DNA from 4 places in the Ferrimonas lipolytica genome. Region 1 is predicted to be linked to each of the others. Evidence: predicted binding sites of a transcription regulator. Region 1 holds the regulator's gene; each other region holds the start of a gene.
The links. The regulator MetJ, encoded in region 1, represses methionine synthesis genes. The targets are predictions, from matches to a motif close to TAGACGTCTAGACGTCTA.
Positions count from the first base shown of each region.

Region 2: a site for MetJ is predicted at 4,069-4,086, ahead of metA (homoserine O-acetyltransferase MetA). Genes of this name have one in related genera too.
Region 3: a site for MetJ is predicted at 3,030-3,047, ahead of metK (methionine adenosyltransferase). Genes of this name have one in related genera too.
Region 4: a site for MetJ is predicted at 2,884-2,901, ahead of msrA (peptide-methionine (S)-S-oxide reductase MsrA). Genes of this name have one in related genera too.

Region 1 is NZ_CP051180.1:3,108,168-3,116,289, forward strand. It holds gene HER31_RS14245 (methyl-accepting chemotaxis protein) at 1-1,293, opposite strand, end outside; gene metF (methylenetetrahydrofolate reductase) at 1,399-2,289, opposite strand; gene metL (bifunctional aspartate kinase/homoserine dehydrogenase II) at 2,302-4,659, opposite strand; gene metB (cystathionine gamma-synthase) at 4,673-5,818, opposite strand; gene metJ (met regulon transcriptional regulator MetJ) at 5,999-6,319, shown strand; gene HER31_RS14270 (YeeE/YedE family protein) at 6,327-6,800, opposite strand; gene HER31_RS14275 (YeeE/YedE family protein) at 6,802-7,395, opposite strand; gene HER31_RS14280 (aryl-sulfate sulfotransferase) at 7,514-8,122, shown strand, end outside.
Region 2 is NZ_CP051180.1:2,485,369-2,493,490, forward strand. It holds gene HER31_RS11360 (CoA-acylating methylmalonate-semialdehyde dehydrogenase) at 1-1,061, opposite strand, end outside; gene HER31_RS11365 (acetyl-CoA C-acyltransferase) at 1,124-2,308, opposite strand; gene metA (homoserine O-acetyltransferase MetA) at 3,094-4,029, opposite strand; gene HER31_RS11375 (SDR family NAD(P)-dependent oxidoreductase) at 4,180-4,899, shown strand; gene ygfZ (CAF17-like 4Fe-4S cluster assembly/insertion protein YgfZ) at 5,026-5,913, shown strand; gene HER31_RS11385 (DUF4250 family protein) at 6,409-6,606, shown strand; gene HER31_RS11390 (ferredoxin--NADP reductase) at 6,709-7,452, opposite strand; gene HER31_RS11395 (dicarboxylate/amino acid:cation symporter) at 7,627-8,122, opposite strand, start outside.
Region 3 is NZ_CP051180.1:115,979-124,100, reverse strand. It holds gene tkt (transketolase) at 1-1,753, opposite strand, end outside; gene HER31_RS00565 (DNA ligase) at 1,940-2,782, opposite strand; gene metK (methionine adenosyltransferase) at 3,093-4,247, shown strand; gene HER31_RS00555 (C15 family peptidase) at 4,383-5,525, shown strand; gene HER31_RS00550 (SprT family zinc-dependent metalloprotease) at 5,651-6,133, shown strand; gene HER31_RS00545 (endonuclease) at 6,158-6,844, shown strand; gene rsmE (16S rRNA (uracil(1498)-N(3))-methyltransferase) at 6,870-7,601, shown strand; gene gshB (glutathione synthase) at 7,610-8,122, shown strand, end outside.
Region 4 is NZ_CP051180.1:876,420-884,541, reverse strand. It holds gene HER31_RS04200 (alpha-ketoacid dehydrogenase subunit beta) at 1-376, opposite strand, end outside; gene HER31_RS04195 (thiamine pyrophosphate-dependent dehydrogenase E1 component subunit alpha) at 376-1,560, opposite strand; gene astE (succinylglutamate desuccinylase) at 1,770-2,777, opposite strand; gene msrA (peptide-methionine (S)-S-oxide reductase MsrA) at 2,956-3,438, shown strand; gene ylqF (ribosome biogenesis GTPase YlqF) at 3,570-4,499, opposite strand; gene pgm (phosphoglucomutase (alpha-D-glucose-1,6-bisphosphate-dependent)) at 4,631-6,265, opposite strand; gene seqA (replication initiation negative regulator SeqA) at 6,284-6,841, opposite strand; gene HER31_RS04165 (alpha/beta fold hydrolase) at 7,041-7,814, shown strand; gene HER31_RS04160 (DUF2788 domain-containing protein) at 7,886-8,107, shown strand; gene ybfE (LexA regulated protein) at 8,120-8,122, shown strand, end outside.

The DNA.
Region 1 (8,122 bases):
CGCCGCTTGACCATCGCTCATCGCCGCAGCTGCGGTATGGCTAGTTAACTGAAATTTACCGATGATTTTCTCAATCTCGACTGTTGATTCGGCAGTACGCTGCGCTAGGCTCCGCACTTCATCGGCAACCACCGCAAAGCCACGGCCAGACTCCCCTGCTCGTGCCGCTTCAATGGCCGCGTTAAGTGCCAATAGATTGGTTTGATCAGCAATACCACGGATCACATCCAACACCTGGCCAATCGACTGGCTATCGCGCTCGATAGTCGCAACTGAGCCGGCAATTTCAGCCACTTCTTTACTTAACGCTTCAATCGATTCAGTTACTTGGTTAAGAACGGTGCTGCCCTGAGCCGCAATGGTTTTGCTGTCTTTCAGTGCTTCAGCAACCGCATGGGCGTTATCGGCTACTTCACTAAAGCTAACGGTCATCTCTTCCACCGCCGTTGCTGCTGTCGCAGTCTGAGCCGATTGCTGCTCGGTGCGGAGTTGGGTTTGATCAACGGTGTGGTTAAGTTGGTCACCAAGGCTTTGCAACGAGTTAGCGGAATCGGCCACGCGCCCCATCACCCCACCAAGCTCAGAGCTGAGGAAGGTCATGGCGAGTTCAAGTTGGCCAAGTTCATCCCTACGTCCGGTAAAGACCGCTTTGGCCAGTGGCTCGTCAATGATCTGCTTGGAACGGTTAACCATGTTGCGCAACGGTTGGAGCAGCCAAGCGACCAAAGCCAAGGTAAGCAACGCCCCAGCGACACTGCCCCAAACCGGCAGCAATGACGCAAGGTAGCCGGTAACAGCAGCACCAAAACCGGCAGCTAACATCACTCGACCGATAAAGCCAACACGAGCCGGACGCAGTGCCGCTGGCTTTTTACCTTGATTAAGCTGTTGGTAAAGCGCTTCCGCGCGTTCAACGTGCTGACGCTGAGGCCGCCGGCGAACCGATTGATACTCATGGATCTGACCGTTTTCCAGCACCGGGTTAACGTAGGCATTAACCCAATAATGGTCGCCATTGGCACAACGATTTTTCACTACCCCAAACCAAGGCTCACCGCCTTTGATAGTGGCCCACAGTGACTCAAATGCCTCTTTAGGCATATCCGGATGGCGCAACATGTTGTGCGCTTGCCCTCGCAGTTCTTGCTGCGAATAACCACTGACGTCGCTAAAGTCTTGGTTGGAGAACTTAATAACGCCATCAACATCCGTGGTCGAGATGATGATGCTGTCTTCTGGATACACCCGCTCTTTCTGCGTAACGGTTTGGTTTCGGTAGTTACTGCTTTCCATTGTGCCAATTATCCCTGCATCTTAGAAACTGTAATCTACCCTAAAAACCCTTAAAGAAAAGTGGCGATAGTTACTTAATCATCCGAAAAAATAGCTTTTTTGATGTTAATTCAATCCAGATCGCACTCCGAGCGCATGACAAATAGCGTAAGAAAGTTCGGCACGATTCAGGGTGTAGAAATGGAAATCCGAAACCCCTTCCTTAGCCAACACCTTACTCATTTCAATCGCTACATTGGCACCAACCAACTTCCGAGTGGCCGCATCGTCTTCCAAACCATCAAACATGTGATGAAGCCAGTTTGGCACTCGCACCTTGGCAAACTGGGAAAACTTGAGCAGCTGTTGATAGTTGGTGACCGGTAAGATCCCCGGCACAATTTCGACATCAATGCCGGTTGCGGCACAGCGGTCCCTAAAGCGCAGGTACGCCTCAATATCGAAAAAGAACTGGGTGATTGCCCGAGTGGCACCGGCATCAACCTTGCGCTTGAGGTTAACTAGATCCGACTGCCCACAAGAGGCTTCTGGGTGCACTTCAGGATAGGCCGCTACTGAGATCTCAAAGTCGTGCTCCTGTTTGAGCAAACGCACCAAGTCAGCAGCATAACGATTCGGGTTTGGTTGCCCGTCCGGCACGTCTCCACGCAGCGCCACAATATGACGCACCCCTTGCTGCCAATACTGCCGGGCTAACTGGCGCAGCTCCTCGTCACTGGCATCCACCAGAGTAAGGTGCGGCGCAGCTTGCAAGTCTGTTTGTTGATGAATGCGTTCAATCACGCTGTGGGTACGGTCGCGTACCCCAGAATTGGCACCGTAGGTAACCGATACAAATTTCGGCTTAAGTGGTGCCAAGCGCTCAATCGACTGCCACAGGGTTTGCTCCATCGTTTCTGAGTTCGGTGGGAAAAACTCAAACGAGACATTGATGTCTTTCAAGCTGCTTAGGCGCTCATTCAGCGCTTCAATTTGTTGGGCGTGATGAAATGACATGGTTCCCTCCGATTAATGCAATAGACGACGGCATATCGCCACCAAATCCGACTGTACCGCCGCTGCGGTAACTTCCCTTCCAGCCCCAGGGCCTTGGATCACCAAGCCATTAGGGTAGTGCTCACTGCGTAACAAGAATTGGTTATCCCCCGGTGGCAGGGTCGCTAATGAGTGATCCTGAGCCACAGCCGCGGTGCTAACCTTGGCTTTCACTTCGCCACCATGTTGCTCAAATGCGGCGATGTAACGCAGCGCCTGATTGTGCTGTTGTGCGCTGGCCAATGCTTGCGCCATCGGCTCATCAAGTTCATCAATACGGGCTAAGAACTGCTCCACTGTTAGGTTCTGCAGTTGTTCCGGTACCAATGACTCCAGCTCTACATCAACGAGCTCCAGCTCTAACCCTAATTCCCGTGCAACGATTAGTAACTTACGCTGCATATCCACGCCGGAGAGGTCGTCACGAGGGTCCGGCTCAGTAAAGCCCTTCGCTTTCGCCTCCAGCACCAGCTGTGAGAACGGTTTGCTGCCATCAAAATGGTGAAACAGCCAACTCAAGGTGCCCGAGAACACGCCATCAATTTGGCTGATGGTGTCGCCACTTCGGCGCAGATCGTCAATGGCATAAAACACCGGCAAGCCCGCGCCGACAGTAGCGTTATAACGCCAATAGAGGTGGCGCTTAGCAAGGCTCTTCTTTAAGTGCTGATAGAACCCTAATGGGCCACTGCCCGCTTGCTTATTGGCACTGATCAGGTGAATACCTTGCTCAAGCAACTGCGGATAGCCCAAGGCCAGATCGCCACTGGCGGTGATATCGAGCAGGATCAATTCATCGTATGGCAACGCCGCTGCCCGAGTGATGATCTCGCTCAATTGATAATCGCAACCGTGTTCGGCAAATCCTTGCTGCCACTGGGATACTTCAATCCCTTGCGGCTCTAGCCAAGCTCGGTTTTGGCCTAAAATGGCCACTAGGGTTAATTCCGCTTCAAGTTGGTCGCTGATCTGGCGCTGGTATTCAGCGAACTGTTGTAGCCAAGCACCGCCAATATTGCCCTTGCCCGCCACGATCAAACCAAAGGTTTTCAATGGTCCGGCACAGCGGCGATGCACTCTGGCAGTGAGATCCGCCACCTGCTCCATTGGCACTAGGGTTATCAACGCCAACTCGTCGGCTTGTAGAGGCCACGCACGACGACTGAGTAAACGAGCAAAAGCACCGCTCAGGCGTTGGGCATGGTTGCTGATTAAACCAACCAAGCCCAAACCACGCTCGACTCGGATCGGCTGCATAAACTGGCGCTCGAGTGCATCAGCGGCGGCACTGGCGTTCTCTTCAGTAACCACAATGGCGCGCTCTTGCAGATAGGACACTAATACCGCGATCCCCTGCTCTTCCAACGCTTCCGCGGCTTGGGCGGTAGCATCCGCATCACTTGGGCAATGCAGCACCACCACCGAATCAACACTGGTAATAACCGGCTCTGCCGTCGTTTCACCGGCTAGAATACGGGTATACGGCCGCTCTGGAGTAAAGCTCGAGCGCACCTGCAACGCCATCGCGTGTTGCTGCAACGGCTCTAAGGTCCGGCGGTGTAATACCGGTGAGCCTAACTGCGCTAAACGGTTCGCTTCCGCCAACGACAGTTGTTGCTGCAGTCGAGCATCGACCAGCAGGTTTGGATCAGCGTTAAAGACCCCCTCGACATCAGTCCAGATGGTGCAGCAGTCGGCTTGCGCAATGGCACCAATGGCGGTAGCAGAGTAATCGGAGCCGTTACGGCCCAGTAACTGCGCTTGTCCTTGCTCATTACAGGCGACATAACCGGTAATCACCAAGCGACTGCTGGGGTAACGGACACACAGCGCATTAAGTGCTTCGCGGCTACGGCGGTAATTCGGTTGTGATTGTTGATTAACCACCAAAAAATCACGTGCATCAATGGCATGGGCATTCACACCAAGCTGCCCCAACAGTGCCGCCAGCAAACGGCTAGACCACAGTTCACCTAACGCCTGAACTTGAGCACGATGATGGCTGGCATCCGCTAACCAAGCCGGTAGTTTATCGATATCTTTATTTAGCTTATCCGCCAGTTGCAAGGCCTCTGGCCCAAGCAAAAGACGTTCAATCAGCCCAAGTTGCAAACTCTGCAGGCGCGCCAGCTCGGCACTGTAGCTGCGGCCGTTGTGAGCCAAGCTAAGCAATTCAATCAGCTGATTAGTGGTTTTACCAGCGGCGGACACCACTACCAGATCGTCACTTTTTCCTTGGGTAAGCAGTATGTGCGCTACGCGCCGGTAACAATCCGCATCCGCTAAGCTCGAACCACCAAATTTATGCACACACCGAGATTGTTCAGACACGGGTACTACTCCTTTAAACCAATGCTTGTTGTAAGTCAGCGATAAGATCTTCTGTGGCTTCAATCCCCACCGAAAGGCGGATCAGAGTATCGCTTATCCCTGCTGTCGCCCGCGCTTCTGGCGCCATCGCCGCGTGAGTCATGGTCGCAGGGTGAGCCACCAGTGATTCCACTCCGCCGAGGCTTTCTGCCAATGAGAACAGCTCGAGCTTAGCCAAGAACTGCCGTACTTCCGCCTCACCACCGTTGAGTTCAAAGCTGAGCATGGCGCCGAAGCCCAGTTGCTGCTGTTGAGCCAATTGATGTTGTGGGTGAGAAGGCAAACCGGGGTAATTCACTTTGGCAATGGCTGGATGCGAATTGAGCAGCTCTGCTACGGCCTCAGCATTGCGCTGGTGTTGTTCAATCCGCAGCGGCAGGGTACGCAGGCCACGCAGAGTAAGAAATGAATCAAACGGTGCACCGGTGATCCCTAAACAATTGGCCCACCAAGCTAATTGCTCCGCCAGCTCAGTCGTGTTGGCGATTACAGCACCACCAACGACATCGGAATGGCCATTGATGTACTTAGTGGTCGAGTGAATAACAATGTCAGCCCCAAGACCGATAGGTTGCTGCAATACTGGCGATAAGAAGGTGTTATCTGCGACAACGAGAGCGCCGGCGTCGTGTGCTTGAGTTGCGATTTTAGCTACGTCCACCAAACGCAGTAATGGGTTAGACGGGGTTTCCAACCATACCAACTTGGGTTTCTGCGCTAATGCTTGTGCCAACGCTTGCTCATCGTTCTGATCGACCACCGCCAGTTTAAAGGCGCGCTTGGCTGCCAGTGAGGTAAACAAGCGATAGCTGCCACCGTAGCAATCGTGCGGAACCACGAGCAGATCATCTGGCCCCAGTAATGCCGTGCATAGAGTAATGGCCGACATACCTGTTGAGGTCACCACCGCGCCAGCACCGCCCTCAAGCTTCGCCAATGCCTCGGCTAACGTGGTGCGAGTAGGGTTACCACTGCGCGCATAGTCGTATTGGCGTGGCTCGCCAAAATCAGCAAAGGTGTAATTGCTAGATAAGTAAATTGGCGCAACGACAGCCCCGTGCTGAGTGTCCGTATCAATCCCTTCTCGGGCGGCGATGGTAGCAAATTGATGTTTACTCATCGGTGGCATCCTCCAACTTGATGCAACAGGTGACAAAATGATTATTTACATTATCTTCACACCAGTGGGGCGTCAAGATGTTTAGACGTCTAAACGTATAAAAGTGGAGATGGCAATTATTTGACTATAACTTTTAGAGCGTTAGAATTTGCACCGTAATCAAAATTTATAGGTGCATCGATGAGTATCGAGTGGAACGGCGAATACATCAGCCCATACGCCGAACACGGGAAGAAAAATGAACAGGTGAAGAAGATCACCGTTTCTATCCCATTAAAAGTATTGAAGATCCTTACCGACGAACGGACCCGCCGTCAGGTTAACAACTTGCGCCACGCCACCAACAGTGAGCTGCTGTGTGAAGCGTTTTTACACGCTTATACTGGCCAGCCGCTGCCAGTCGACGACGATCTTGGTAAAGATAAAACCGACAGCATTCCCGCTATCGCCCGCGAAATGATGGACGAAATGGGAATCGACTGGGAAAGCCTCGACGACTAAGTAGATATTAAGAAAAAAATCCGCTGCGGCGGATTTTTGTTTTGGGCACCCATAATTCACGTTGAAATAAACGCGGCAACGTCATACCCAAACACATTGGTACGATAAACCAATACAGTTCTGGTGCCGCCATTGATAATGATGCAATGGCCGGCCCAGGACAGATCCCAGCAATACCCCATCCAAGCCCGAACAACCCAGCACCACTAATCAACTTAAGATCAATCGAGTCGTGCAGTGGCAAGGCAAATTCTTGACCAAGCACGCTGCGTTGACGTGGTTTAATAAGCCATAGGTAACCCAGTGTAAAAACGCTGACACCACTCCCCATAACGAACATCAAATCAATGTCCCACGCGTCGTGCATATCCAAAAAACCCAACACCTTTTCCGGCATCGTCATTTGCGATATCACCATTGCCAACCCAAACAGTACACCGGCAATGAGGGTAATCAGCAGGTTCGCCAAATATTTATTCACCCTACACTCCCACCACATGGCGCAGAACAAATACGGTAACGATGGCAACGGACATAAAGGTTAACGTTGCCATGATAGATCGTCCTGAAAATCGACCAATACCACAGATCCCATGGCCACTGGTGCAACCGTTGCCAATGGTACTGCCGATGCCTACGAAAAGCCCTGCTAGTCCAAGTTGCCAAGGACTATTGGCATATTCTGTCGCAATACTTCCGCCAAAATAGCTAGCCCCCAGCCAACCACCAAAAATAAGCCCACAAAGGAACAATATCCGCCAAATGACATCGACAGTAGGTTTATTGAATAGGCCCCCTACAATGCCGCTGACCCCTGCAATTTTACCAGTGAACAACAGCAATAAGACGGCTGAAATCCCTAATAATAATCCACCAGTCACCGCATTTATCGACACAACCATATTTCCTCCAAGGTCAGTTATTGTCGTGCCAACAAAGTTAGCAAGCATTAATTTAGATTTATCTAATGCTATTGGGATTGATTGATTGTTGCAATGAAAAACAGCTCGGTATTTTCCGCAACCTTTACCAACTCCATGTTTACGTTCAGATAAACCGCTTGTTGTGACAATCAATCGCCCAAACTCATAGCTGACTCACCTTTTTTATAACCACGATTTGCCACACTGCGGCCATATGCTCTGAATTACCTATTCAGTGATGACTCCAAATTAACTTGCATTGGTATTGTTGATGATTAAAAAAGGCTTGTTAGCGCTATCTCTCGTAGCTGCATCGATGACGGCATCGGCGTCATTGGAAGGGATGAAACCTATTGTTGGACCAGATCAACCGCTGGGTTACCTGATCCACAACCCTTACGAAAATGCACCATTAACCGCACTGGTAACGTTGAACGGCCACAGCATTTCCGATGTCTCGGTTACCGTTCACGCGAAAGAGGGTGGCGTGCCAATCAGCTACCCGGTGGGCGATATTCGAATAATGGATGAAGGTGGGGTACCCATCTTTGGCCTCTACCCTAATCACATGAATACCTTCACCGTCACTTGGACCGAAGCTGGCGAACAGCGCAGCCACGACTACCAAATGCTCGCTCCAGCGGTAGATTTGGGCTACACCAATGATCAGTGGGCCCATACCCCACTAATCAAGCCAATAACGGTTGATCCCGACTTCAAGGATCGCCTGTACTTCATCAACTGGACCAAAGCCGACGGCAAGGTGGCGCAACTTAACCACAACAACATTGAAGGCCCAGGCACATTTAACTGGGATGGTGTTCCGGGCTTTATGATTGTCGATACCGCCGGCGATATCCGTTGGTACATGAATCCATAC
Region 2 (8,122 bases), 620 kb from region 1:
GTGCAGTCGGAGCCATCAACCAAACAGGTCGCGCCCTGGTCTTTGCCTGATTGAATCAGGTCTAATACTCGCGCTTTTGCTGCTGGATTAATCAGCGGACCGTAGCCTGCTTCTGGGTCGTCCCATACACCAGGACGCACCTTGGCGATGGCAGCAGCTACCTCAGGGATCCACGCTTTAGCTTCACCGACAAATACCGCCACCGAAATGGCCATACAGCGCTGACCAGCGGCGCCAACTGAAGCGCCAACCAGTTGATTGATTACCGTTTGTTTATCCGCATCAGGCATCACAACCATGTGGTTCTTCGCCCCGGCAAAGGCTTGCACCCTTTTCATGTTATCGGTACCGGTTTTATAGATGTACTGACCCACCGGCACTGAGCCAACAAAGGAGATAGTTTGGGTATCTGGGTGATGCAGCAGTTGGTCAACCACACGCTTGTCACCATGCACCACCGCCAGCAGCCCTTTCGGCGCGCCAGCTTGCTCAAACAGCTCCGCCAAACGCATTGGCGTCATCGGATCTTGTTCTGATGGTTTTAATACGAAGCCGTTACCGCAGGCAATAGCCAGCGGGTACATCCACAACGGGATCATCGCCGGAAAGTTGAATGGGGTGATGCCGACACAAACGCCCAACGGCTGAATGTAGCTGTAACCATCGATGCCTCGTGCGACATTCTCTACGGTTTCGCCCATCATGCTGCTGCCAACGTTAGCGGCTTGTTCGACCACCTCGATGCCACGCCATACGTCACCTTTAGCGTCTTCAAAGGTTTTGCCGGTTTCCTTCGACAAAATGGTAGCCAATTCATCGTGATGCTCTTTCAACAGGTGCTGGTAACGTAACATCACTCGAGCTCGCTCAGAAACGGCAACCTCTTTCCATTGCTGCTGGGCAGCCTTTGCTGCGGCAACCGCTTGGTCCACCTCTTGCTCGGTCGCGCAATTGAGTACCGCAATAACCTCATTATCCGCCGGATTGGTAATTTCGATCTGCTGGCTACCGGAGCCATCGCAGTACTCACCACCAATAAGGTGCTTAACTTGTGTTGCCATTGGTTTGTTCTCCCCAAGAAAACGAAAAACCGCCAGCGACAACGCTGGCGGTTACAATCAATTTAGCTAACTTCGATGGCGACGGCGGTTGCTTCACCACCACCGATGCAAAGCGAAGCGACGCCACGCTTTGCATCGCGCTGCTTCAGCGCATGAATAAGGGTAACGATAAGACGAGTACCGCTGCAGCCGATCGGGTGACCCAAGGCACAAGCGCCACCGTGAACGTTCACTTTGTGATGTTCAAGCTCAAGCTCCTGTATCGCTAACATGGTAACCATGGCAAAGGCTTCATTGATCTCAAACAGATCAACATCGTCCTTGCTCCACTCCAGCTTACTCAACAGCTTCGATACTGCCCCTACTGGTGCGATGGTAAATTCGCTCGGTTGCTGGGCGTGGCTAGCATGGCCAACAATCTTGGCCAAGATTGGCATGCCGTTCGCTTTGGCATACTCTTCAGTGGTAACCACAACTGCTGCAGCCCCATCTGAGATAGAGCTGGAATTGGCTGCGGTGATAGTGCCATCTTTAGCAAAGGCTGGACGCAACGCAGGGATCTTATCTGGACGCGCATTACCCGGTTGTTCATCCGTATCGATAATAACCTCGCCGTTGCGGCCAGAGATGGTAACTGGGGTGATCTCATCCTTGAACGCGCCTACTTCTATGGCGGCATTCGCGCGACGCAAAGACTCAAGCGCATAGTCGTCCATTTGCTGCCGAGTGATGTTGTATTGATCGGCAGTGGCCTGAGCAAAGCTACCCATTGCCCCGCCGGTGTAGGCGTCTTCCAAGCCGTCAAAAAACATGTGGTCAATCACTTTGCCGTGCCCCATGCGCATGCCACCACGGGCTTTTTCCAGCAAGTATGGGGCATTTGTCATACTCTCCATACCGCCGGCCACAACCACATCGGCACTGCCGGCCTTTAGAATGTCGTGAGCCATCATTACCGTCTTCATGCCTGAACCACAGACCTTATTAACCGTGGTGGCACCAACACTAATTGGCAAGTCTGCTCCGAGGGCAGCTTGCCTTGCCGGAGCTTGACGCAAGCCTGCAGGCAAGACACATCCCATCAACACTTCGCCAACCTGTTCAGCAGCAATATTGGCCCGCTCTAAAGCAGCTTTGATTGCAGTGCTTCCTAGCGAGGGGGCGGCGACAGCGCTAAGTGCTCCCTGAAATCCGCCCATCGGCGTCCGCGCAGCTGAAGCAATAACGACTACTGATCCCTTCGACATCTCTACTCTCCAATGTAAATGCAATGTTGCCAGCCTACTGCAAACATTACGCTTACGGCAACGTAAACTAATCGCTTACGACCAAGGTCGAGTGTAAAGCTAGCTTTAAGGCACTATGGCATCACACCACTGCAGCGCGTACCAACTAAGTGTTGTTCTTTCCAATGCTGTTAAAGCCCTAGCTAGGCGAATTTCGATACAAAGGGAAAGCACTATCGTCGTTGATGTTCTGCCGCATTGGAGCAGTTCAGAGAAGTATTTTCGACTGCGACCTAATGCACGGGGGATTCCAAAGGCTGTGTACCAATTAAGTGTTGCTGTTTCCAAGGCTGTTAAAGCACTGGCTAGACGAGCCACAAGGGTAAAGCACTACCGCTATTGATCTTCTGCCGCATTGGAGCAGTTCAGCGAAGCATTTTGGGCTGCGACCTAAGGCAAGGAGGATTCCAAAGGGGGCGAAGCTCCCCCCCTAATGCATACAACAATGTGCCGTCGCCACCGCGACATCGTCCCCTAAAAGCACCGAAATCGGTGAAGCCGAAGGCTTAAGATAAACTTCAACAGCTAACTACGACACAGCCTATCGGGTTGGTATTAATAAGCTATTGGCGAATAACGCGCAGTAAGAGAGGATGCTGCAGTCGGTGCTACTAACAGCAAATTGGCATTATTGAGGTTATGCGGAGGTTAGAACGGCGCCGCTAAGAGAAGATTTTATTCCAACCATAAGTAAAACGGCGGTCACTCCCACTGCCGTTTTGTTAATGAACTGGATTACAGCAGCACTATTCTATTGGCATTAACCCAGACATGTCTGACAGATCAAACGGCGTTTGCTGGTAAACGTAGTAGTTGAGCCAATTTGTTAGGAGTAATGCGCCGTGTGCATGCCAGCGAGCAAACGGTTGCCCAGTAGGATCATCGCCAGGAAAGTAGTTCGCGGGGATCAACGGTTCTTGCCCCGACGCGAGATCGCGTCGATATTCATCCAATAACGTAGTGCGGGTATATTCAGGGTGGCCGGTAACAAACAGGTTACGGTTGTTGTTCGACACCACCAGATAGGCACCGGCATCGTTCGATTGCGCCAACACATTCAGTTCAGGGTGAGCATTAAGCCAATCCAATGGCACCTGAGCAAAACGCGAGTGCGGCACCCAAAATTCATCATCGAAACCTCGGAGTAACGGTACATGTTGATGTACCCGTTGGTGGCGAAACACTCCCGAGATCTTGGTATCACGCAGTTGTCGTTTAATGCCGTAGAGATGATAAAACGCCGCATGAGCAGCCCAACAGAGAAACAGCACCGAGGTTGCATGGGTTTGTGACCAATCGATGATGGACTGGATCTCTTGCCAGTAATCAACCTGTTCAAACTCTAACTCACCCAGCGGTGCGCCAGTGATGATCAAACCATCGTAGTTATTGTGCTTAACCTCATCGAAGCTGCGATAGAAATCGTCCATATGATCACAAGGGGTATGCTTTGAGGGGCGATTATGGATCCGCAATAACTCAACATCGACTTGTAGCGGAGTATTACCGAGCAAGCGCAACAACTGGGTTTCGGTCTCAATCTTATTCGGCATCAAATTAAGGATCAGCAGTTTCAATGGACGAATGTGCTGTTGGGCGGCTCGTTCATCCGACATAACGAAGATATTCTCTCCTCGTAATATCCGTGAAGCGGGTAAACGACTGGGAACCTTAACCGGCATTGCGATGCTCTCCTTAACAAACAATTGAACAGTTATATCAAGACATCTAGACGGCTACAACTCCAAATCCACTGATGATGTCATGGTTTCATTGTAAAGCCTTGAATGACTCCCTAAAATTCAATCATTCTCTGGTCAGAACTGAATTTCATGTCGAATCTAAGTGCCATCATCGTCGGTGCCAACTCCGCACTGTCTCAACAACTTGCACTGCAACTGCATCAACAGGGCGTTAAACTCGGGTTGATGGCTGCTGATCCCAGCGGACTAACGAAGCTCCAGCAGCAAACTGACTGCCGCTTAGTTGAGTTAGATATCCGCAACGCCGAGCAGTGTCAGCAGGCATTCAATCAACTGTGGCAGGACTTAGACGGTGTTGCCTTGGTGGTTATCAACACCGCCGCCAACGGCCTTGATCTTGAGTTACCGTGGCAACTAGACCAAGCGATTATCGACGTTAACGTGCAGGGTTTTGCCGCTATCGCTAATGCCGCTTTTAAGCAGATGGAACAGCAAAAGTTTGGCCAAATTGGCTGCTTCACCTCGATTGCCGGTGAACGTGGTGGCCCTCAAACCGCCTTCCACGCCAGTAAGGCGTTCCAACAAAACTATTTGCAGGGATTGCGCCTACACGCGCAACGACTAAAGCTGCCGATTATCATCACCGATCTACGCTTGGGTTACTTAGATAAGATGCACGGCCGTGGCAAGGGTATTTGGGCAGCGTCATTAGATAAGGTCGTCAAGCAATCACTTAAGGCACTGCGTCGTGGTAAGCATACGGTTTACGTCACCAAGCGTTGGCGCATTGCTGCGCTGATGAGCAAGGTGCTGCCGGAGTTTATCTATAACCGGCGCCGCTATAAGTAATGCCATAACAGACCTAACAACGGCACAGATTGCTGCCATGGTCACAGTTGTGTTTGCACTGCAGGCCTATGATTTGTTGGTAATGCGAGTAAAATCCGAGTTAATCAGTCAAGAATTAGAATTATCATGATCCCGACCCAATTAGTTCCACTCCCAAGCATGGGCGTGATCCGTGCCACCGGCGCCGATCGCAAAACCTATCTGCAAAGCCAGTTAACCTGTGATCTGGTTAAGTTGCCTATCGGCCAATGGAGCTTTGCTGGCCACTGTGACCCGAAGGGTAAGATGATTGCCGCATTCCGGTTGGCACACCTAGCTGATGAAATCTTAATGTTGATGCCAACTTCATTGCTGCAAGCTGATCTGCCGGCACTGAACAAATACGCGGTATTCAATAAAATCGATTTGCTCGATGCGACCGAATCATTGCAGCGTTTTGCCTTAATCGGTGACGATGCTCTAGCGCCACTGGCCAATTGGAGTGGCGACGCTAACCTTCGTCACAGTGGCGATGCCATCGCACTGATTGATGAAGGCCGTGCCGTGGTTGTGCTACCAGCAGGCCAAGCGTTACCAGAAGAGCTTGCGCAGCTCCCACAAGGTGAGCAGAACGACTTTATCGCATCGGAGTTACTCGCGGTTCGACCATGGTTTGAAGCCCAGCACAGTGGCGAGTTTGTGCCACAGATGGTCAACCTCGATGCCATCGGTGGCATTCAATACGACAAAGGTTGCTACATCGGCCAAGAGACCATCGCTCGGATGCACTTCCGCGGTGGCAACAAGCGCGCATTATACGTATTGGCAACTAGCGTCGATGCAACAGGCGAACTGCAACTGCAACTGGGCGATAACTGGCGCCGCGCCGGAACCATTATTGCCTCGGTAATCAGTGGCGAGCGTCAGCTGTTAACTGTGGTAATGAATAAGGAATTACCAGAACAGCCACAATTTCAACTGGGTGAGCACAGCGCCACCTTGCTCGAACGTCCATATCCATTGTTTGGCCAATAAGTGCTACAGCACTGCAAAGAGTAAGGGCCTAACGGCCCTTTTGCGGACTGTGCCGTAGTTAGCTGTTGAAGTTTATCTTAAGCCTTCGGCTTCACCGATTTCGGTGCTTTTAGGGGACGATGTCGCGGTGGCGACGGCACATTATTGTATGCATTAGGGAGGGAGCTTCGCCCCCTTTCGAATCCCCCTTTGCCTTAGATTGCAGTCCAAAACGCTTCGCTGAACTGCTCCAATGCGGCAGAAGATCAATAGCGGTAGTGCTTTACCCTTGTGACTCGCCTAGCCAGTGCTTTAACAGCCTTGGAAACAGCAACACTTAATTGGCACACAGCCCTTTTTTGATCCTATCACCATGGTCAGCTAAACGATAAGTTGAACTAGCTGACTCTGCCGCCTTACCAATCAATTTAATTTTCATCTTAATGACTAAATAGTGACTTACACTGGCATTACCGTCTATTTTTAGACAATGGCGTAGGGAACAGTGAGGTTGAGATGGAGATACTAAACGCGCGGGAACTCGACCCAATGATCCTAATTGGGATTGTTAATGAGAAACTTCGTCACGGTAGTAATAATTTGGCCGATTTAGCTGCTGAGATGGAACTCGATAGCTTGCAACTGGAGCAACAACTGCTGGATTTGGGCTACCAATATCAGCACGACACCAACCAGTTTATTCGCTGCAGCTAACCTTTAAGGCCTGTGACAGCGACATAACCGATTCAATAAATACAACAATGGCGTGCTTAAGGGCACGCCATTTTTTAACTCAGCCTTGTGCTGTCGCTGCACTTACCAATACTTTTCAACGGTGATCTGGCCAGGAGTACGACGTAAATTTTTGCGCAGCCCCATGCTTTCCAATACTGCAACGGTGTCGCGAATCATATCCGGATTACCGCAAATCATGGTTTGGCTTCGCGCTGGTGCTATTGGTACGTCGGCGGCGGCTTGAATCTCTCCATTGAGCAATAGCTCAGGGATCCGCCCTCGGAGGGTTCCCTCTTTATCCTCACGGCTAACAATAGGAACAAAACGGAAGTTATCTGGGTATGCTGCTTGAATTGATTCAATCAACTCAAGGTAAGCTAAGTCCTCACTTTGCCGGACCGCGTATACCAATACGAAAGTTTCGTAGCGTTCCCAGCTTTCTTGAGACTGTAAAATAGATAGGAATGGACCAACCGCGGTACCGGTTGCAAACATCCAGAGTTCGCGTCCAGCGGGCACCTCATCTAAGGTAAGAAATCCATTCGGGCGCGTGGAAACCATCACCTCGTCACCAGGGGTTAGATCTTGTAGGTGCGGCGACAGCTCACCCTCCTCTACCGTCACTGCCAAAAATTCTAATACCGACTGCGACGGAGAATTAACAAATGAATACGCCCGCTGAACTCGTTCCCCACCCTCTTCCCGCGCTAGCTTTCCAAACTGACCAGCGACAAATTTATCTACCGGTGCATCGACCTTGAGGCTAAATAAGCGCTCATTCCAGTCGATTCGTTCAACTACTTTTCCCTGTACCCAATTGCTCATGGCATCCTCTCCATCGTGGTACCTCAGCGCAACTGAAGACCTGTCCAATCAACCCATCGTATCCTTAAAGTGTAGTCTAACTGGCTACATTCCAGTCATTTTCTTTTATATTCAATAAGCTATAACGAAAACAACCTCGCCAGTGCGAGGTTGTTGAACAGCAGGTGTGGCGACTTAGTTTTCAGTAACCAAGCTGCTTTGCTGCTCACGCTCACTACGGTCAACCATGGTTACCACGGCAGCATCACCAACAACGTTGGCTGCCGTTACAAACATATCGATGATGCGGTCAACAGCGATAATCAGCGCAAAAGCGGTTTCTACCGGTAGGCCCATTTGGTGGATCAGGACGCCAATCATTACTGCACCACCACCCGGAACACCACCAGCACCAACAGACAACAGGAATACAAAAGCGATAAGCGCTGGCAATTGCTCCGTGGTAATTGGCGCACCATAGGCGTTAGCTAGGAAGAACGCCGCAATGGTGATGTAGATTGAAACACCACCCATGTTCATGGTTGCACCTAGCGGAACCCCAAAGCCAGCGGTTGCTTTACTAACACCCAACTTTTCAGTCAAGGTGCGCATAGTAACTGGAATCGAAGCATTCGAGCTGGCACAAGAGAAGGCAAACAGCATTTGCTCTCGGGTTTTCGTGCGGAACTCG
Region 3 (8,122 bases), 1.1 Mb from region 1:
GCATAGATACAACGCGGACCGCTTTGCCTTGAGCTTCTAGCTTTTCAGCAGCAGCCATAACCAGTTCGACTTCAGAGCCGGTAGCAATCAGGATTAGCTCTGGCTTACCTGCGCTATCTTTAAGGACGTAACCGCCTTTAGCTACATCGGCTAACGCTTGCTCGTTACGTGCCATTGGCGCTAGGCCTTGACGCGAGAAGATCAGCGAGGTTGGGCTATCAGTGCTTTCTACTGCATGGCGCCACGCTACTGCAGATTCCACCGCGTCACACGGACGCCATGTGGTTGAGTTAGGCGTCATACGTAGTGAAGCGACCTGCTCTACTGGTTGGTGAGTAGGGCCATCTTCACCCAAACCGATAGAGTCGTGAGTGTAAACAAAGATGGTTGGCTGTTTCATCAGTGCGGCCATACGCACAGCGTTACGGGCGTATTCCATAAACATCAGGAAAGTCGCGCCGTATGGCTTAAAGCCACCGTGCAAGGTGACGCCGTTCATGATGGCGCTCATACCGAACTCACGTACACCGTAATGCATGTAGTTACCGGAAGCGTCTTCAGCCGTTACTGACTTAGAGCCAGACCAGTTGGTCAGGTTCGAAGGAGTCAAATCCGCAGAGCCACCTAACAGTTCAGGCAATACTGGACCGAAGGCGTTCAAGCAATCTTGCGATGCTTTACGGGTTGCAACCTTATTAGCATTTTCTTGCAGATCTGCGATATAAGCTTGAACGTGAGCATCCCAATCCGCTGGCATTTCACCGGCCAAACGACGCTTCAGTTCAGCGGCTAATTCAGGGAATTCAGCAGCGTAAGCAGCAAACTTCTGGTCCCAAGCACTTTCGACAGCGGCACCTTGAGCTTTGCCACCCCATGCTTCGTAAACGTTAGCTGGGATCTCAAACGGCGCATGTGGCCAACCCAAGAATTCGCGAGTTGCTGCGATCTCTTCGTCGCCCAGAGGAGCGCCGTGACAATCGTGAGAACCAGACTTGTTCGGTGAACCGAAACCGATAATGGTCTTGGTACAGATAAGTGTTGGTTTGCCGGTTTCGGCTTTCGCAGCTTCGATAGCAGCTTTAATCGCCGCAGAGTCGTGGCCATCTACCGCAGGGATAACGTGCCAGCCGTAAGATTCAAAACGCTTAGGGGTATCGTCGGAGAACCAACCATCAACTTCGCCATCGATGGAGATGCCATTGTCATCCCAGAACGCCACCAGTTTTCCTAGACCAAGGGTACCAGCCAAAGAACAGGCTTCGTGAGAGATCCCTTCCATCAGACAGCCATCACCCATAAATACGTAGGTGTGGTGATCAACAACGTCATGACCCGGCTTGTTGAACTGCGCGCCCAACACTTTCTCAGCCAATGCCATACCAACGCCGTTGGTGATGCCCTGACCTAAAGGACCGGTGGTGGTCTCGATACCAGGAGCATAGCCGTACTCTGGGTGACCTGGGGTCTTGGAGTGCAGTTGGCGGAACTGTTTCAGATCTTCGATAGACAGATCGTAACCGCTGAGGTGTAACAGCGAGTAGATCAGCATCGAGCCGTGGCCATTGGATAGGATGAAGCGGTCACGATCCGCCCATTCTGGGTTAGCCGGGTTATGCTTGAGGAAATCGCGCCACAGCACTTCAGCAATATCTGCCATACCCATTGGGGCACCTGGGTGACCGGATTTGGCTTTTTGCACAGCATCCATGGACAACGCGCGAATCGCGTTTGCTAGCTCTTTACGGGACGACATTGTTGCTCCTGAAAACAGAGAATAAATTTGTAGGCGGCGGTATTCTCTAATTTTGGCTACTAAGACGCAATTGCAACGTGTTATTTCGTGCAAATCGCTGGCAAAAACAGTGAATAGCCGAAGCTAAGAGTGGCAAACAATGTCACTCTTATGGAGGAATTTTAGGCGCGGTTGCAATGGAATGGGCTACAAACCAACGAAAGTTCTGTCAAAGCGAGCGAAACGAGGCAGGCCGTTATCGGTCAAACCGTTGTAACGATATGTCACCACCTGGCCAATTTCAGGCGGATTGAGACGCTGGGCCTTGCTAAAGCCACTACCTAATTTAAAGCGAGTGCCATCACTGCGCTCAACCAACAACGAGCCCATCATTCCCTCAAATTGGCCTTTACCGGGAATATGCTCAACAACTACGGCTTCGGCATCTTGGTAGGCTTTCATCTTCAACATTAGGTGTGAGCGTCCCACCAAATAGGGCGAATCGTAACGTTTCAGGATCAACCCTTCCGCGCCTTGGTGCTGATACTCCAGCAGCAACTGTTCCAGCTCGATATGGCTATCAACACGATACTGTTTGATTGAACGGATCTGGGGTTGATGCATGGTGGCCACTAGGGTTTCAATCTCGCGCTGGCGGACAAAAAACGGATTAAGGCTCATTGGTTTGTCAAATACCATAAAGCTCACTTGGCGCCATTGGTCATCACTGCTATCACTAGTACGGACCAGACTCATCAGTTCCTGAAACTTACCTCGCCCCAACCACAGTTCACCGTCCAGCGGGTATGAAGGCAACTTAGCGATAAACCACGCAGGAGTCTTAATATCGTTGCCGCCACGGCTCACCAGTTTACTGCCGGTCCAATAGGCGCGCATACCGTCAAATTTTTCACTAATCAGAAAGTTACTGACGTCGATGCCTTGAAAGTAGCTTTTGGCCAGCATGAGATCCGGCCCTTTGGCGTATACCGCGCACGGAAGTAGAGCGGCCACACCGCTCAACAGTAATCCGGAGTAGATTGATGCCATCGGAGCCTCCTTGCCCGTATGCCTCAATGAATGCCAACACCATGTGCAGGCTATAACATGGTCAATTATCAGCTAGTTATAGAACAAATCAAGCCAAATGACCGAATCCGGCCCTCAGCCTCTAGCAACATGACCACGCTCTGCCCCACCAAAGCAGCGAAACAGCAACTAAACTTGCCTCGATTGTGCTAATTAATCGTCACAATTTGATCTTCAACGCTGACTTTCCTAATTAAAGTCCATAGAATAGCCGTCCAGACGTAGATGCTTCTACACCCTAATTTGTTTCCCCGACGAGAGAGTTCCTTATATGGCACGTCATCTATTCACATCCGAATCCGTATCCGAAGGCCATCCGGATAAAATTGCTGATCAGATCTCTGATGCAGTACTGGACGCCATTTTGGCGCAAGATCCTAAGGCACGCGTTGCCTGCGAAACTTACGTAAAAACCGGCATGGTGATGGTAGGTGGTGAGATCACCACTTCCGCTTGGGTAGATATCGAAGAGATCACTCGTCAAACCGTACGTGATATTGGTTACACCCACTCTGACATGGGCTTTGACGCTAACTCTTGTGCAGTGCTGTCTGCCATTGGTAAACAGTCTCCAGACATCAACCAGGGTGTTGATAAGACCGATCCTCGCGAGCAAGGCGCTGGTGACCAAGGTTTGATGTTCGGTTACGCCTCTAACGAAACCGACGTCCTGATGCCAGCACCTATTACTTACTCTCACCGTTTGGTTAAGCGCCAAGCTGAAGTACGTAAAAACGGCACCCTGAACTGGTTACGCCCAGACGCTAAGTCTCAGGTTACTTTCGCTTACAACAGCGATGGCAGCGTTGCTGGTATTGACGCGGTAGTACTGTCTACTCAGCACGCTGAGTCTGTATCCCTAGACGATTTGCGTGAAGGCGTGATGGAAGAGATCATCAAGCCGGTACTGCCACAAGAGTGGATCACCAAGGACACTAAGTTCCACATTAACCCTACCGGCCGTTTCGTTATCGGCGGCCCAATGGGTGACTGTGGTCTAACTGGTCGTAAGATCATCGTTGATACCTACGGCGGCATGGCTCGTCACGGTGGTGGTGCATTCTCAGGTAAAGATCCATCGAAGGTTGACCGTTCTGCGGCATACGCAACCCGTTACGTAGCGAAAAACATCGTTGCAGCTGGGCTGGCTGATCGTTGTGAAATCCAGGTTTCCTACGCCATTGGTGTGGCTGAACCGACCTCCATCAGCATTGAAACCTTCGGCACCGGTAAATTGCCTGAAGATAAACTAATCGCCTTAGTACGTAAGCACTTCGATCTGCGCCCATACGGCCTGATCCAGATGCTGCACCTAGAGCGTCCTATCTACCAGCCGACCGCATCTTACGGTCACTTTGGTCGCGTTGAGTTCCCTTGGGAGCAAACCGACAAAGCAGAGGTGCTGCGCGAAGAAGCTGGTCTGTAAGACCGCTTTGCAAAATAAACCCGCCTTGTGCGGGTTTTTTTATAATTTTTATTTATTCAACAACTACTTGGCTTTGCCCATTAACACTTAACAAGGTAAGTTAACTGCAATATTTCGCTAAAGGAGTAGCGTTTCATGACAGCTAAAGCCTTATTTGCCTTATCACTGTTAACCAGTACCGCATTCGCTGCACCGATGAATATCGAAGAGCAACGATACACCAACGCCGTCACCGAACTAGCCGATGTTACCGGCCGTTATCAACCACAGATCGAGCAGTTGCTCGGCCGTTATCGCGCCGACAGCAACGAATTGACCGTCACTCATAAAGTGGCTGAAGATGGTAAGAACCTATGGCAACGTGCGGTTAACGACGTCCGTAGTGGCCATTTTGATGATCGCTCGCTCTACTGGGATCGTTTAGCCGCACGTATTGCTTTGAAACAACAACAGCCGAGTTTCAATATGGTGCAATGGCAGCGAGATATTCTGCTAACCAGTTTTGAAAAAGCTTCCCGTGGTTTCAGTGATGTAAAGTTTGATCCCAACAGCCACGTTCGCATCCTATTGACTGGCTTTGACCCGTTCCAACTGGATAAAAATATCGGCCAGTCGAACCCTTCAGGTGTCGCGGCACTGGCGCTCGATGGCATGACCTTCCAGCTCGGCTCAAAGCAGGTACAGATTGAAACGGTGATGATCCCAGTGCGCTTTCAGGATTTCGATGATGGCCTGATTGAGTCGCTGCTTACCCCCTATTACCGCGATAGTAGCGTCGACATGATCCTAACCGTATCGATGGGTCGTGATAATTTCGATCTCGAGCACTTCCCAGGTCGTAACCGTTCGGCCGCCGCGACCGATAACCTGCAGATCTTAACCGGAGCCAGCCAAACACAGCCGTTACCACCACACCTTAACGGCAAGGTATTGCATGGCCCCGAATTTGTTGAGTTCAGCTTGCCATACCAGGTGATGCAACAAGCCCCAGGACCGTACGTCATTAACGATAATCGCAACGTCGTTACCACCAACGGTAAGGTCAATGCCACCTCGCTATCACGACTCGACGACAGTGTGTCGGTACAAGGCTCCGGTGGTGGCTATCTCTCCAATGAGATCAGCTACCGCGCAGTACTTTTGGGGCAACTGATGGGAAGCAACATTCCAGTCGGTCATATCCATACACCACGTATTGCCGGCTATGATGAAGCCGCAATCAAGGCCATCGTCAGTCAACTTGAAGGGATGATCGCCGCAGGGGCAGCAACGCTATAGCCAAATAAAATCAATAAACTAGGTCGACCTTCTGCGGTCGACCTAGTGCTTCTTAAGCGTTCAACTCAAGACCTCAAGGTAAACAGCGTAGTCGCACTTCATTAAGCGCGGTATAATTCGCGTCAATGACTGCCTCTATCCAACAACGACTTTGCGCTCAAGTAGAACACTGCTATCAACAAGCGGAAGCCCAGCTCAAACAACAATTTCCCCGTCCTGAGATTAGCTTTGCCATGCGCGGCCAAGCCGCTGGGGCAGCTTACCTGCAGATAAACAAGTTACGATTCAATCTGGTTCTGGCCAAGCAGAATCCAACTGAGTTTATTAATCAGGTGGTTGCCCACGAAGTGGCACACCTGTTGGTGTGGCAACTACACGGTAAAGTTAAACCCCACGGCCGCGAATGGCAGCGAGTAATGCTTGGGGTATTTGGACTCGAACCAGCGGTACGTCATCAGTTTGATGTATCAGCAGTTAAGCCGCAAACCTTTCGTTACCGTTGCAATTGCCAAGAGCATCAACTTACTATTCGCCGCCACAACAAAGTGGTGCGTGGTCAGGCACAATATCAGTGCCGTTTATGTCGCAGCCCTTTGCAATTGTCTTAATTTATTCAGTAAGTTGTTCCCTATATGCCTGTTGTCGTTGTTTTGTTGGCAAGCTTGCTCAGCGTTTCCGCTGTGGCAGCACCAAGCTCATTTCGCTCCGCGAAGAAAACCCTTTCCACGATGTACCAAGCAGAATTGCCGTTAAAATCGGTCTACTGCGGTTGCGATTTCGAAGCTCAAGGCAAGAAATTGGTACCGCAGTTAGCTGACTGTGGTTATCAAATTCGTAAGCAACAAACCCGTGCGACTCGGATCGAGTGGGAGCACGTAATGCCGGCATGGCAATTCGGCCATCAGCTTCAATGCTGGCAGCAGGGTGGCCGTAAGAACTGTCGTAAAGACAAACGCTTCAAAGCGATGGAGGCGGATATGCATAACCTTTACCCTGCCATTGGCGAGGTTAATGGTGACCGCTCTAACTACGCTTTCAGCGACTGGAATGGTCGACCAACCCAGTACGGTCGATGCGAAATGGTAGTCGACTTTAAAGCCAGAAAAGTACAGCCGCCACAGCGTGCGCGCGGCCAGATAGCCCGAAGCTACCTATACATGGCCGAACACTACCGTATCAACCTGTCAAAATCGCAGCAAAGGCTCTATTCAAGCTGGCATACTATGTATCCAGCAACTGAAAGTGAATGTAAGCGACACCGATTGGTTAGCTCAAAGCAGGGTTGGTCAAACCCTTACATTGCTCAACAATGCACATGATTTGGCGTTTATTTAGGTAATCAGCATGCGGATCCCAAGAATTTATCAAACTGGCTCTATTCAAGTAGGGCAAGCGTTATCACTGGATGAAGATGGCGCCAACCACGTTGGTCGAGTGCTGCGGATGCAACCGGAGCAGCAGTTGATGCTGTTTAATGGCAACGGTGATCAATACCTTGCAACCATCACCGCCAGCGGCAAAAAGTCAGTCGAGGTAATGATCGACGAACTGCAGCAGCAACACAGCGAGTCACCACTGGATCTCGAATTGGGCCAAGTGATCTCCCGTGGCGACAAAATGGAGTTCACTATCCAAAAATCAGTTGAACTCGGCGTGAACACCATCACCCCGCTGTGGTCTGAACGCTGTGGTGTCAAGCTAAGCGGCGATCGCCTCGAGAAAAAACTGCAACAGTGGCAAAAGATTGCCATTGCAGCTTGTGAACAAAGCGGTCGCAATGTAGTGCCGCGAGTTCGCCCAGTAATGAAGTTAGAAGAGTGGCTACAAGAGCCTTACGATGGGTTAAAGTTGAACTTGCATCCACGGGCACAATACAGCATCAATACGCTACCAACTCCGGTTGAGCAGGTGCGATTACTGATTGGTCCTGAAGGTGGCTTATCTGCCACAGAGATTGCCACCGCCAGTGAGCAGCGTTTTACCGATATATTATTAGGCCCGCGAGTGTTGCGTACTGAAACTGCAGCCTTAACCGCCATTACCGCGTTACAGGTTCGCTTCGGCGACTTAGGTTAGGAGAACCCATGATCAAACTCGGCATAGTAATGGACCCAATTTCGTCCATTAACATTAACAAAGACACTAGCTTTGCGTTTCTGCTTGAAGCACAAGCCCGTGGCTACGAGCTGTATTATATGGAGATGGCTGATCTCTACCTAGAGCAGGGAGAACCGCTTGCGCGCATGCGTTCACTCTCGGTACAGCGCAATGCCGATGACTTCTATCAGCTTGGGGAGGCCCGTGAAGCGAAACTGGCCGAGCTCGATGTGATCCTGATGCGCAAGGATCCACCATTTGATACCGAGTTTATCTACGCCACCTACATGCTAGAACGTGCTGAAGAGCAAGGCACCCTGATCGTCAACAAGCCGCAGAGCCTACGTGACTGTAACGAGAAGCTATTCACTGCCTGGTTTGCCGAACATACCCCCACCACCTTGGTGACTCGTCGCGCAGATAAGATCCGCGAGTTTCATGCCGAGCATGGCAATATCATTATCAAACCACTTGATGGCATGGGCGGGGCATCCATATTC
Region 4 (8,122 bases), 1.9 Mb from region 1:
CGGCGATACCACCACCATAAGGAGTACGGATGGTTAGGCCGCCCACATCAAACTCATTGCCACTGCGGTAACGGAACTTAGCGGTTTCATTAACGATCTGATCGAAAGCGGGAAAGATGTAATCAGCAAACTGGATTTCAGCTACTGGCCGCATACCTTGAGCAGCCATACCATTAGCAAAGCCGATAATCCCTTGCTCAGTAAGCGGGGTATTGAAACAACGATCTTTACCAAACTTATCCTGCAGCTTGGCAGTAGCGCGAAACACCCCACCAAAGTGACCAACGTCCTCACCAAAGACAACCACTGTGTCGTCATTGCCCATAGCAATATCAAGCGCCTCGTTAATGGCCTGTAGTAAATTCATCTTGGCCATTACAGGTGCTCCTTGCCAGCGGTGGCGCGATAGTATTCTGGGTATTGTTGTACTTGAGTCTTAACCTGCTCTAACTGTTCGCTCAGGTGCTTAGGAACCTCGTCGTAGACATCGGTTACTAAGGTGCTAAGTTCTGGCATCGGCAGCACTTCGGCAACCTTTACCGCAGCAAGTACTTCTTGTTTGTACTGCTGATACAGGGCTTCATCATCGCTCTCACTCCACCACCCCTGCGCTTGCAGCCACAACTTGTAACGCAACACCGGATCGTGCTCTCGCCATTTCTGCTCCTCCTCCTTACTGCGATAACCGGAAGGATCGTCTGAGCTTGAGTGCGCCCCTAAGCGATAACTCATCGCTTCGATCAATACAGGGCATTGTTGTTCCAGTGCAACCTGACGTGCTAATTGGGTTGCCGCCAGCACGGCGAGCATATCGTTGCCATCAACACGAATGGTCTTGATGCCGTAGCCTACGCCACGGGGAGCAATGCCATCGCCAGCGTACTGCTCTTCTGCTGGAGTCGAGATGGCATAGCCATTATTACGACAGAAGAAGATCACTGGAGCTTGATGCACTGCCGCCATATTTAAGCCAGCGTGAAAGTCCCCTTCGGAGGCAGCCCCTTCACCAAAGAAGCAGATGGTAACGTTGTCCTCACCACGCATCTTTTGACCATAGGCGTAACCTGCTGCTTGCGGGATCTGCGTTCCCAATGGCGATGAGATGGTCATGTAATGCAGCGCTTTACTGCCGTAATGGATCGGCATTTGCCGTCCTTTGCCCAGATCGTTGATGTTGGAAAACATCTGGTTCATAAACTGCTCGAGGGTAAAGCCGCGGTAATGCAGTGCTGCATGTTCACGGTATTGAGCCATGATCATGTCTGCGTCATCCAAGGCCGCCGCCGCACCAAGTACCGCTGCTTCTTCGCCGGTGCAGGTCATGTAGAAGCTGATTCGCCCTTGCCGTTGGGCCGCCAGCATCCGCTCGTCTAGAACCCTTGTAAATACGCAGCTATGGTAGATCTTTAGCGCTGAGGCCTTGTCGATTTGTGGTAATTGAGCCTGTTCATAGAGCGACCCATCCGCCTGCAGAACTCGTAAGGTTGGAAACACCAACGCATGCCCGTCGACCAATGTGGCCTCGGTACAATGCTGTGGTTGGGCAGAGTTGTCTGTCATCACTTAACGTCCAATATGTCTGGTGTTGTTATCGCCTTTCGCCAACTACCTTGATGTCAATTTTTGTTTTATTTAATGACATCCAGTTGACGACATCAGAGCAAGTTACCTGCCACAGTAATGCCACACAACCAAGCGTCCACTTAAAGTCAGTGATGGTTGCGCCACCGCTGTAAAACCCCTTTTACAGCGGTGTTTGATTAGATTAATTACTCAAATGGTTGCTCTGCGCCCACTGGTAGAACCGTAAGCAACGCCCGTTGCCCCAGAGCGACCTTGGCGTTTGGGAACACAATCGCTTCCCCATCGGCCTTAGCACGATATTCAACCTCTCCATCCTGCGCCAATAGATCACCCCGTTGGTACTCAGTAAAATTAGCGGCATCGTCGGCAAAATTAAGGGTAAAGGCATCGCTTTGTTTATTGATCTCTTGGGCTACGTCAAACACCGTCAGTGGTGCTGCCGCATCAATCAACACCGGTTCTGCACTGATTAAACGTCGTAACTGGCTTTCAATCTGTGCAACCGACTGGCTATCGTTGTGACCAAATGGGCGCACCTTTCCTAATTCCACCGTAAAGGCATCGGCACCGAATTGGTTGGAGCTAAAGTAGCTGAAAGTGGTTTGAGGCGAATGGATTAACAGCGCGGTATCAATGCCGCCATTGGCCAAAAAGGCCAGCTGTTGACGTTTCCACGGCTTACCATGACGGAACGGGTAGATTGCAAACTTCTCCCGTTTCGAATCGCGAATGGCAGTGTGCAGATCATAGTGGTAGCGCTGTCCGTCTCGTTGCTGGAAAAACTCAGTAACCGCCAACTCCAATCGTTTCGCTCGTTGTGCTTCATCGCCTTGATAGTTCGAATGATTACCACTAAACAAGCGATTCATATTGTGTTCTAACTCGCGCTTACCCACGACCATCGCTGGCGGGTTACCGAGTAAAATAAGCAGTCGATTACGACAGTTCAAGGTTCCAGCTAGCAGTTCTTGCACCAGTCGGTTAAGCAACTCTATTGGCCCAGTTTCGTTACCATGCACGCCAGCAGACAAAACAATATCAGCCGCATCCGGTTGTGGCGGTTCGAACCGCAAGATCCCCACATCGGTAAGGCTTACCTCTACTCCACCAGCCAACTCAAACTGTTCTTGTTGCGGTAAATTCGATGGATACTTCAGGGTGTGCGACAGCAGGTCGTGATGTTGTTGTAGCAAGGCTCTTCTCCTTGAGCAAATGATCTGCAGGCAGTGTACCAAGGCCACCACAACAATTCTCCTGCACACAATGGTTGTAATTCCGCCGCCGTGACATTATTCTCCATGGACGTTTAGCCATCTAAACATCTTAACGTTTAGACTTTTATCGTTCAGTTAGGTCGGAAGGAGTATCACCATGGCAGTAGCAACCTTTGGCGCCGGATGTTTTTGGGGTGTTGAACAGTTTATTCGTGAGATTGACGGAGTAACTGCGGTACGTTGTGGCTATATGGGCGGCCACCTTGATAATCCGACCTATGCGCAAGTGAAAGCTGGTGATACTGGCCACGCCGAAGTAGTACAACTTGAGTTTGACCCGGTGGTGGTCAGTTTCGAACAGTTGCTGCAGGTATTCTGGCAGTATCACAACCCAACGACTGTCCATCAACAAGGTGAGGACGTGGGTAGCCAATACCGTTCAGTGGTGTTTTACCATAACGACAATCAAAAAATAGTGGCTGAACAAACCAAACATCAAATCAGCCAAACCGGCTACTGGGCCGGCAACACCATCGTTACCGAAATCGTGCCAGCCACCACCTTTTGGGATGCCGAGGAGTACCACCAGAACTACTTTGGTAAGCACGAGCTACCAAGCTGCCACCTGCCATTCTTTTAAACTAACCGCCAGACTAGATGACATTGGCAACTACGCATGGCGAAGGCACAGCACTGCCGATTATTGCGGCTGCCACAAACAACAAACCCGAGCTTAGCTCGGGTTTGGCATTTAACTGAAGATAATCAAACTTAACGACGTTTACGTCGATTGGCTTTCTCTTCCTCTTTGGCCTGCTTAGCGGCTTCTTCGCGCTCACGCTTCTTTTGCAACTCAGCCTCTTCCACTTCCATCATCGCTGGCGTTTCAAGCGTAATGCCACCTAGGGTTCCATCTCGCAACTCGTTAATGAGAATGGCACCAAAGCGTTCAAGATCGACGCGCCCACCACCGCGAACACAGCCGCGTTTCTTACCGGCCGCTTCCATAAATTCCCAGTCCGTTTGTGGCAGTTCATCCAGCTTATAGCGTTCCTCTAGCCGCTCTGGGTAGGCCGCCAGCAGATATTCAGATACGTAGCTACCCAACTCTGAGTAATCAACAACGGTGTCGCGTACCGCGGCAATGGCAGCCAATCGAAAACCGTAATGTTCATTCTCAAGTTTTGGCCATAGCATTCCTGGGGTATCGTACAGCATGATCCCCTCTTCCAGCTTGATCCGCTGTTGGGCTTTAGTCACTGCTGGCTCGTTACCGGTTTTGGCGACGATACGCTTAGCCATGGTGTTGATAAGCGTTGATTTGCCTACGTTCGGAATGCCCATGATCATCGCTTTGATCTGCTTATCGTTACCGACTTTATTCGGGACCAATTTTTTGCACAGTTCGCTGATCTTATGCACATGGCCGGCTTTATCGGTATCCAACGCTAAGGTTTTAACCCCACGTTGCTGTTCCAGATAAGCCATCCATTGCTCGGTAAGCAGCGGATCAGCCAAATCGGCTTTGTTGAAGACTTTGATTACTGGCTTATCGCGACGCAGTTGCGCCACCATTGGGTTTTCACTGCTATATGGTACGCGAGCATCAAGTACTTCGATGATCACATCCATCTGCGGCATGACCTCTTTAATCTCACGCCGGGCCTTATTCATATGGCCAGGGAACCACTGGATCGCCATAATTTATCTCTTCAACTGGTTATTAGCGCGCAAGTTTACCCTGCTTGTCGCTCCGGCTCCACTCACAGCCTTAAGCTGGCACAAGAAAAAAGGGAAGCCACTTGGCTTCCCTTAGTATACGCTGCGAAACGTTAGGCGATCTTAGCAATCAATTGCTGTGCTTGAACCAGCAACTGTTCGAGGTGAGTTTCACTGTCGCTGCTTTCGGCGTAGATCTTATAGATTGGCTCAGTGCCCGACGGGCGAGCTGCAAACCAGCCACGCTTGGTCACCACTTTAAGGCCACCAATGGCGGCGCCATTACCTGGGGCCTCAGTCAGTGCCGCTTCAATAGGATCGCCCGCGAGCTGGTCTTGGCCTAAATCATCAGCACTTAAGGTTTTTAACGCCTGACGGATCTTATCTGATGCGGGTGCATCAACACGGCGGTAGTAGTGCGCGCCAAACTGCTGCTCTAGCTCAGCGTAGTGCGCCGCTGGTGATTTACCGGTAACCGCGAGGATCTCTGCTGCCAGCAAACATAAGATAAAGCCGTCTTTGTCGGTAGAGAATGCCGCGCCAGCAAAGTCTGGGAAGCTGGCACCAGCGCTCTCTTCGCCACCAAACACCACGCTGCCATTGGCTAAGCCATCAACAAACCATTTAAAGCCAACGGGCACTTCCATCAATCGGCGTTGATGTTGCGCTACCACCTTGTCAATCATCGCACTGGATACCAAAGTCTTGCCAATAGCTGCTTGATTATTCCAGTTAGGGCGATGGCCAACCAAGTAGTTGATAGCCACAGCAAGGTAGTGGTTTGGGTTCATTAAGCCGCCATCAGCACACACAATGCCGTGGCGATCCGCATCGGGATCATTGGCAACAGCCAGATCGAAGCTATCCTTCAATGATAACAGCGGTGCCATGGCTGCGGCGCTGGAGCAATCCATGCGAATGGCACCGTCTTTATCCAGTGCCATAAAGCCAAATGCCGCGTCGACCCGGTCGTTGGTAACGGTTAAATCAAGCTGGTAACGCTTCGCTATACGCGACCAAACCGATACGGCGGCGCCGCCCATTGGGTCAACACCAAGCTTTACTCCCGCTTTAGCAACGGCTTCAAGATCAACCACTGAGCCAAGGGCTTCAACGTAGGCGCCAATCATATCGACTGGTTTAATCAAACCGGTCGCTTCAGCCACATCGCGGTTAACTCGACGCACACCTTCAAGGTTGTTGGCTAGATAGTGATTGGCTCGCTCAGCCACAAAATCAGTGACATCAGTATCAGCAGGACCACCATGGGGCGGGTTGTATTTAATGCCGCCGTCCTGTGGTGGGTTATGGCTTGGAGTAAGGATCAAGCCATCCGCTCGTGTGGCTGAATCTCGATTGTGGCGGATAACTGCAAACGATAATACCGGCGTTGGCAGGTAACCGTGTTTTGACTGAATTCGAACCTCAACCCCATTACCTGCTAATACTTCCAGTGCCGAATAGAAAGCCGGTTGGCTAAGGGCATGAGTATCAAAGCCGATATACATCGGGCCGGTAATGTCAAAGTTACGGCGGTAATCGATAACCGCTTGGGTAATTGCATAGATGTGAGCTTGGTTAAAGCTGCGTTTGAAAGCGCTTCCTCGGTGCCCCGAGGTTCCAAAGCTAACCCGTTCGGCCGGTTTATCAATGCGTGGAGATTGAGTGTAGAAACTGCTGATTAATTTTGGGATATCAACCAGATCAACAGAACGGGCAATGGTGCCCGCTCGATCATGTAAAGCCATGTAAAATCCTTGGGCAGATTAAATCTGTAACGCGATTTGGTCTGCTAGCTCGCTATCGCAACCTAACTTAACCAACACCTCTTCCAGAATAGTCTGCTTTCGACGGGTGTTGTTGTTTGCGCTCACCCAATAAGGGCTAGAACCAATCTGTTTCGGATTGGCCGTCTTACTGCTAGCTAGCAGATCATCTTTGCCGGTTGAGAAATAGAGGCGGTCACGACCGCGGATCTCAAGTACCGCACCAAAACTGCTAGGGAACTGACGGTAAACGGCATCAAGTAGGTAGGTAAAACGCCCTACTGCACCCTTTTGCTTGCTAAGCGCCTTGTCATTAACCAGCTCTTCGAACACCCCGGACTCAGCAACAGCTGAACGCACTGGCGTTGACTCTTTCTTCGCTGGCTTTGCAATTGCTTCACGGCTTGGTTCGCTTAGCTGCTTTGGCACAGACTCTTCGCTGGACTCAACTTCTAAACCCAGTAAGCGACGTAAGATATCTGACGCGCTTTCGCCAATCCGTTGCGTGTTACCCGCGATATGACGATAAAGCTCGTCATCGATTTCAATGTATTTCATTGTTTATTCGTATCGTTTCCAGTTCCCGTTGGCACGCATTATAACCAGCACAATTCAACGCTGGCTATGCCTATATAGCAAAAGCTATTGTAACTAATTCAGTTCGGGGTGAATGCAACAATAGCGTTGCTAAGCGGTTGCATTTATTTGTGGAGTTTGCACAAAATGCCGCCGCAACCAACCCTAACAGAGAATAACAATGCAGTATCAGTTACAAGGCGAAGGGCCATGTATCGTTCTTCTTCATGGCTTATTTGGCGATTTAGATAACCTCAGCGCTTGCGCTAATGCACTGCGCCAAGCTGGTTACCAAACGTTACGGGTCAGTTTGCCTGGGCATGGTGACTCACCTTTATTAGGGTTGTTCGATTTCGAGCTGGTAGCTGAGCAGCTCGACACTATTCGCACCACGCTGGAACTGCCCAGCTGGTCGTTATTAGGGCACAGCCTTGGCGGCAAGGTCGCGATGACCTACGCCCAGCGCTTTCCCGCCAATGTTGATGCGCTGCTGGTTGCCGATATTGCACCGGTCGCTTATCAAAGCCGCCACGATACCATCTTAGCGGCACTACCGCGTATCGAGTTGGCCAACATCAACAAGCGTTCGCAAGTACAAGCGCAGCTGCAGCATGATGGCATCGATGTTGCCACCGCCGCATTTTTAACCAAGAACCTGCATCGCCTAGCCGATGGTGGGTATCGGTGGCGCATTAATCTACAGGCGTTGACTGACAGCTACCCCAATATCATTGGTGCCCTGCCGCAGCTGCCGCCTTACTCTGGCCCAGTAATGATGGTCAAAGGTGAACGGTCCGATTACATCTTACCCGAGCACCGAAATGAAATAGTTAAGCGCTTCCCTAATGCTCGGGCTCATGTCATCACTGGGACCGGCCATTGGCTCCACGCAGAAAAGGCCGAGCAGTTCCAACGAGTGGCGATACGCTTTTTTAGATCAACAGCAAATGCTTGATTGTTGGGCATAGGCACGATCTAAGCGCTGTGCTATAGTGCGCGGCCTCGGAATACCAGGAAGGTAATGCCATGTTGATTAATAACTATGAACAGCTAGAAGCATTTGGACTGAATCTGCTTTTTGCTGGGATATTTTTTCTGATCGGCATGTCCATCAAGGACGTTCTTAAACAGGGTAAAGTGCCGCCATTTGGCCGCTTTATCGTTTGGCTGGTACTGTTTTTAGGCTGTGCCGGATTTATCGCAAAAGGTCTTATCCAACTATTTTGGGAAGGCTCAGGGCTCAGCTGAATTGTTTGATTCATG